2 linked regions of the Stieleria varia genome follow. The main gene of each other region encodes a partner of the protein of the gene in region 2 in a complex. Links are inferred from orthologs where the notes say so. Each region holds a gene or a part of one and is shown on either strand. Other genes may lie near its edges. The genes, in order: uvrB and Pla52nx_RS16715.

Region 1 (3,262 bases), 2.9 Mb from region 2 along the record:
CAACATTTCACGCGTTTCTCTTTGAGTATGGTGGAACGGGAACACTCGTTACCGATCCGGCAACGACTCCGCAGATCAGTATCGAGCGTGCGTCGTTTCGTGATGAAGGAACGCGTGTTCGCTACGAAGCCCGTGGTTTCGCCACCACCGCGCACTCGGCTGCCGGGACGGCACAGGACATCGAACTGTTTCGCCTCGATCTCAATCCCGCAACCGGTCAACTCGAGCCCATGCTCATCGATTCGGCCGACCTGGACGATGTGGAAACCGGTTTCGTCCGTTGGCGAGCGGAGGCACGCGGCAATAAACCGGGTGGCTTTCGAAGCGGAGCCCCACTGTTCCTGATGGTACGCAACAACAACGGTAATGCGACGGAGCAGACCGAACCGGATATCCGTGAGGAGTGATGGAATGTCGGCCCAGAGTGACCGACGTACGATTCGATCGACCACCGGCGAGACCAACAACACCGGCGCGACCAACAACACCGGCGAGGCCAACGTCGTCGGACGCTATCCACGTTTGGGACGAGGGATCTTGGCCCGGCCACTCGGCTTGATCCCCTTGCGTCCTTTGCGTTGCCGGCCCGTCGCGTTGGACGGTTTGGAGTCGATCTCGATTTCCGAAAGCGGCTTGCCGATGTTTTCCTTGAACTGCAACACTCGGTCACGCAATTGCGCGGCGCGTTCGAACTCCAGTCCTTCGGCAGCGGCCAGCATTTCTTGCTCCAGCTTTTCGACCAACTCGATCGTGATGTAAACCGCATCGGAGTTTTCGGCCGCTTGTGCTTCCGTGCGTTTTCGCTTTGCCGCATCGGCTTCGATTCCTGAGCGGATGGACTTGCGGATGGTCTCGGGCGTGATGCCGTGCTCTTCGTTGTACTTCATCTGAATCGCGCGGCGGCGTTCGGTTTCGTCGATCGCCATTCGCATCGAGTCGGTGACCTTGTCCGCGTACAGGATCACTTTGGAATTCGCATTCCGTGCCGCACGTCCGATCGTTTGGATCAAGCTTGTTTCGCTACGCAAGAAGCCTTCTTTATCGGCGTCCAGGATCGCCACCAAAGAAACCTCTGGCAAATCGAGCCCTTCCCGGAGCAAGTTCACGCCGACGAGGCAGTCGAAGTGACCCGCCCGCAGTTCTTGCAGCAGATCGACGCGCTCGAACGCGTTGAGTTCGCTGTGCAACCAACGGCAGCGTACGTTCTGTTCCTGAAAATACGTTGACAGGTCTTCCGCCAACCGTTTGGTCAGTGCCGTGACCAACACACGTTCGTCTTTCGCAGCCCGGATGCGGATCTCCTCCAGCAGATGGTTGACCTGACCACGCGCCGAGACGACGTCCACCTCGGGGTCCAGCAGCCCGGTGGGACGAATGATCTGTTCGACGACCTCGCCTCCGGTGCGTTCCAACTCGTAGTTACTCGGCGTGGCGCTGACGAAACAGATTTGCCCGGTGCGTTGCTCCCATTCCTCGAATTTGAGCGGACGATTGTCCAACGCACTGGGCAATCGAAAACCGTGATTGACCAAGGTTTCTTTGCGACTTCGGTCACCCGCGTACATGGCACGAACCTGCGGCACGGTGACGTGGGACTCATCGACAAAGGTGATGAAATCCTTGGGAAAGAATTCGTAGAGCGTGTCGGGCGAGGCACCCGGTGGCTTTCCAGCAAGCGGTCGCGAGTAGTTTTCAATGCCGGGGCAATGGCCGACTTCGGCAAGCATCTCCAGATCAAAGCGAGTCCGCGCGGACAATCGCTGCGCCTCCAACAGCTTGCCTTGTTTTTGAAATTCCTCCAGTTGCATTTTCAATTCTTCTTGGATCACAGCGATCGCGCGTCGGATCCGATCTTCGGGCATCACAAAGTGTTTGGCCGGGTAAATAAAGAACTGCTTGACCGTGCGGATCGTTTCTCCCGAAACGGGCTTGATGATCGACAACTGCTCGATCTCTTCGCCCCACATCTCGATGCGATAGGCAAACTCCTCGTAGCTGGGCCAGATCTCGATGCTATCGCCACGCACGCGAAACTTGCCGCGTTCGAATTGAATGTCGTTGCGTTGATAGAGGACATCGACCAGTTTCATCAACAGATGATCACGCCGCACGATATCGCCGACCGTCAATCCGACCACGAGTTGCTTGTAATCGTTGGGTGACCCCAGGCCGTAGATGCTGCTGACCGATGCGACGATGACAACGTCCCGCCGACTGACCAGTGAACTGGTGGTCGCCAATCTCAAACGATCGATCTCTTCGTTGATCGACGAATCTTTTTCGATGTAGACGTCACGCTGGGGGATGTAGGCCTCTGGCTGATAGTAGTCGTAGTAGCTAACGAAGTAGTGCACGGCGTTCTCGGGAAAGAACTCTTTGAACTCACCATACAGCTGTGCCGCCAATGTTTTGTTGTGGCTAAGGATCAGCGCCGGGCGACGCAGATTGGCAATCACGTTGGCCATCGTGAATGTCTTGCCGGTTCCGGTGGCACCGAGCAAAACTTGCGCCTCAGCCCCCGACTGAAACCCTTTCGTCAACGCCTCGATTGCGCTGGGTTGATCCCCGGCGGGCGGAAAGGGTTGATTGAGGTGAAAATCTGCCGGTGGCAGACTTTTTTCGGGCAGCGTTAGTTCGTCGCTCATCGCGTCTGGCTCAAAGGTCAAAATCGGGTGCGTTCTGGCTGGCTAGTGATGCACTAGAAAGACTGTAGTGATTCCCCATCGTCCTGGAAACGACAGAAACATCGGCGTCAGCCCCGAATCAGACTTCATCAGGGAACGGAGACCGTGCAATACGGCCGAATGCCCTCCAAAGTTTTTTCACCGATTCCGTGAACTCGGGTGAGATCCTCCAGAGACTCAAACGGCCCGTTTTGCTGTCTTTCCTCAACAATCCGCTTGGCCAAAACGGGACCGACCCGCGGCATCAATGCCCACTGACGCTCTGGAGCGGCATTGATGTCGATCAGCAGAATCGCTGCGTCATCGCCGCTGGGTTTCTGCGGAATCGCAAGGTCAGGTTCGCGTGGCAAATCACTGGAACAAAGAGTGAATGCAACCAGCCCGAGCACGACCAGCGTACAAGGGATCACGAGCACACCCAATGTGCTTCGGCGACAAATGGCGGGGACCGCCGCATCGACACGATTCCCCTCACGCGTGTCTTCGCTGGTTCCGGCCTCCCGTTTCGATTTGCTTGAGTCGGCTGCGATCACCATGCTGCCCGAGAAAGTGAACCACTACGACAGTTGCATCAGAAA
Region 2 (3,404 bases):
CGGCATCGTCTGACGACGCCAGGGTTGCTGCCGTTGCGACCCTTAGCCCCAACGCCAGTGCTGCGTTGGACTGAGCCGTCGCTGCAACGTCAACGTTTCTGTCTCGTTGCGCACCACGTGACAGATTCAGTGGCTCGGCAAGATTGGCGAGTGCTTGTCGAATTTCAAAGAGCTGATTGCGAAGTTTGGCCAACTCAAGGGACACACTGCCCAACGCCTTCGCATTAGATGATGCGCCGGTGCTTCGAACGGCCGGCGAACGAAAAGCGATCGCGTAGCTGTTGGAGGCGACGAATGAGTTTGGGTTGACGAACATAGCCACTGGAGCCGACCTGTCCGTAGACGGATCGAGCGTGCGTTATGGGACGATTGGACAAGGTTCCCCCGGCTACCGTAACCCTAGCTCACTGAATGTCTGTCGACTTCCAATACGGACTAAAATGATGTCCGTTGTCCGTCAACTTTTAAATCATTGAACAAGTTCCAACTTCGCGAACGCGAGTCGGAAATTGTGATCGCCGTCATCGAAGCGAATCGTCGCCGTACGCTTGGGGCCCCGTCCGGTCACCGACACAATCGTTCCTTCGCCATACTGTTGATGCCGCACTTGAGCGCCTTCCCGATACGCAGTCAACGGTGTCGGCGTCTCCGTCAACAAATCCGACGCGGTTTTCAGTGAACCGAGTGCTGAGATTAATCGTTTCTTACCCTTTTCTTGCACCGATGACGTTCCGCCAGTATCGGTTGAGTCGTCTGTCAGCTCGACGGAGGGAACGTCCTGATTGAATTCGTCCGGCTCGATCGCGACGCTCAGAGGTGCTGTGGACTGCTCCACATCGATTTCGGGTAGGTCCCAAGAATCGGGATAGCTTTGGTCAAAATCTTCGTTGAACCAATCACGCGCGACCTTTGTTTCGATCCGCTCAATCTCTTGCAGTGGCAATTCGTTCAAGAACGGACTGGGAATCACAGGGCGAAAATCGCCGCGAATCGAACGGCGTTTGCAACAACTCAGCTGCAAGAACTCTTTCGCGCGTGTGATTCCGACGAACAACAGACGGCGTTCTTCTTCCACTTGAGACTCGTCTTCTTTGCTGCGCGCGTGCGGCAACATGTCGTCTTCCACGCCGATCAAGAACACACGTGGAAACTCCAGTCCTTTTGAAGCGTGCAGCGTCATCATCGTCACTCGCTCACTGGATTCTTCGAATGCATCGGTATCGCTGACCAACGCCACCTGTTCTAAGAAAGCGTCGAGCGATCCGTCGTCGGGATGTCGTCGATCAAATTCGACCGCTGCGGTGATCAACTCATCGACGTTGGCCAACGGGCTGTTTTCGTCTTGATCGTTGGCCGAGTTTTCCAAATAGGTTGCGTAGCCCGATTCGGTCACCAGAAAACGCAGGATCTCTTCCAGCGGCGCGGTCGCTTTGGTGGCCAAACGATCGTACAAACTGACGAACTTGGCAATCATCGTGGCCGATCGTTTGGCGAGTTCGCGAATCTCGCTGGCACGACGAGCGGCTTCCAGCATCGGGATACGATTGAGTTCGGCAAAACTCCGCAAATGCTCGATCGACTTTGCGCCGATGCCACGCGTCGGAGTGTTAATAACGCGAGCCAACGCGACGTCGTGACACGGGTTGTTGATCAAATGCAGGTAAGCCAACAAGTCCTTGATTTCTTTGCGTTGATAGAACTCCACACCGTTGATGATTTGATAGGGCACGCCGCGATTTCGCAGTGCGTGCTCCAACGATCGCGTCATCGCGTTGATACGACAGAAAATCGCAAAGTCGTTTGCCGTCGCGTCGCCACGAGCGATCGCGTTAACGATGTCATCCGCAATCCCGTCGGCTTCGTCAAATCCACTTTCAAAGATCCGCAAGACAACCGGCTGGCCTTCCGGATTGTCCGTGAACAGATTCTTTTGTTTGCGTCGGCGGTTGTGGCGGATCAGTTGATCGGCGACACGCAGAATGTTGGGAGTGCTGCGATAGTTTTGCTCAAGCCGTACCGTGGTGACCGACGGGTAGTCCTTTTCAAAGTCAAGAATATTCTTGATGTCCGCGCCTCGCCAGCCGTAGATCGACTGGTCAGGATCGCCGGTGACCGCCAAATTTGGGTGGTCGATCGAGAGTGCGCGAACGATTGCATACTGGGCCAAATTCGTGTCTTGGTATTCGTCCACCAAGATGTATCTGAATTTTGCGTCCAAGTCGCTGCGTAGTTCCGGGTTGTATCGCAACAGGTTTGCGACATGGAACAACAGATCGTCAAAGTCGACCGCATTGGCAGTCAGCAAGTGTTGCTGATAGACCGGGTAGACCTTCGCCGCGATCGCCTCTACCGGCCCGAGCGACTGGCCTTGCAGCATCTCCGGTGTGACGAGACGATTCTTGGAACGGCTGATCGAGGAGGCAATCTTTTCCGGCGACGCGTGCGTGAGCGAGACTCCTGCGGCGGCGATGGCATGCTTCATCGCCTGCTTGCTATCGGACGTGTCGTAGATGGAATAGTTCTCGGCAAGTCCCACCAAGGCGGCGTGACGTCTCAGCAATTGAGCACAGAACCGGTGAAACGTCCCCATCCAGACTTTGGCTCCTGGTGCCAAAGCGTTCACCCGATGCCCCATCTCTTCGGCGGCTTTGTTGGTGAAAGTCAACGCCGCGATCTGCCAAGCCGGGATGCCTTGTTCCAGCAAATGAGCAATGCGATGCGTGACGACTCGCGTCTTTCCGCTGCCGGGGCCGGCCAAGATCAGCAAGGGGCCATCGACATGCGTGACGGCGTCACGCTGGGGCTGAGTCAATTGATCAAGTAAACCAGCCATGCGTCCCTATTTTCCTGCCTTCGTGAGTTCCTGGTCCTGAGTGAAACCAGTTGGCATTATTCTAACGCATTTTCCGCTAACGTCTTGCCCCGCTCTACAGTCTTTCTTTCCATGCTGCAGACGGCAGGACTTCGCTAATGAACATTTGCTGGGCCACCAAGATCGACTCTTGCAATTGCTCTGCGGTCGCTTTGCCAGCTTCGTTTTCAACCGTCAACGTTCCTGTCGCGTCGCTCAAGAATTCGACTTTCAGTCCACGATGAAACGCTTGCCGGGCCGTCGTGTCGCAACACATGTGCGTCATGTAGCCCACGATGCTGATGGTGTCCGCTCCTACTTCCTGGAGCCAATCGCTGAGACCGGTGCCGGTGAACGAACCAGGGAACTGCTTGTCGATCAAGACATCACGCGGTCGCTTTTCCACTTCGTCGTGCAACTGCCACATGTCTGAGTGAAGACGAAAGATCGGTGATTCAGGGTCGGCCTGATGATGTCGAATCACCGCTGTCGGTACACCGGCGGCGGATGCAGTGTCCATCACAGAAAGAATGCTTTCCAAGTGCCCGGCGGG

The links.
Region 1: the proteins of Pla52nx_RS16715 (region 2) and uvrB are in contact, whole or in part, in a crystal structure (PDB 7EGT), measured with the Thermus thermophilus proteins. The link is inferred for Stieleria varia from one-to-one orthologs. Residues at the interface, in WP_096412145.1 of Thermus thermophilus: His654, Arg656, Phe657, Gln666, Asp668, Glu669, Lys680, Arg681, Leu682, Ser683, Lys685, Tyr686, Ala687; in WP_096411307.1 of Thermus thermophilus: Glu23, Leu25, Arg26, Asp27, Gly28, Glu29, Arg30, Phe31, Arg55, Glu326, Asp327, Phe328, Glu379, Ser382, Gln383, His398, Gly400, Arg401.

What each region holds. Positions count from the first base shown.
Region 1 is NZ_CP151726.1:7,856,024-7,859,285, forward strand. The notes cover bases 80-3,019. They hold uvrB (excinuclease ABC subunit UvrB), read right to left. Parts: upstream 2,646-3,019; coding sequence 513-2,645; downstream 80-512. Other genes in these bases: Pla52nx_RS26420 (hypothetical protein), read left to right, coding at 80-407; Pla52nx_RS26430 (ComEA family DNA-binding protein), read right to left, coding at 2,774-3,019. Outside these bases: more of Pla52nx_RS26420, read left to right, coding at 1-79; more of Pla52nx_RS26430, read right to left, coding at 3,020-3,220. UniProt on the Escherichia coli protein: The UvrABC repair system catalyzes the recognition and processing of DNA lesions. A damage recognition complex composed of 2 UvrA and 2 UvrB subunits scans DNA for abnormalities.
Region 2 is NZ_CP151726.1:4,971,403-4,974,806, reverse strand. The notes cover bases 152-3,233. They hold Pla52nx_RS16715 (ATP-dependent helicase), read right to left. Parts: upstream 2,834-3,233; coding sequence 470-2,833; downstream 152-469. Other genes in these bases: Pla52nx_RS16710 (cysteine hydrolase family protein), read right to left, coding at 2,928-3,233; Pla52nx_RS16720 (hypothetical protein), read right to left, coding at 152-322. Outside these bases: more of Pla52nx_RS16720, read right to left, coding at 1-151; more of Pla52nx_RS16710, read right to left, coding at 3,234-3,404. UniProt on the Escherichia coli protein: A helicase with DNA-dependent ATPase activity. Unwinds DNA duplexes with 3'-5' polarity. Translocates on single-stranded DNA with 3'-5' polarity. Initiates unwinding more efficiently from a nicked substrate than double-stranded DNA.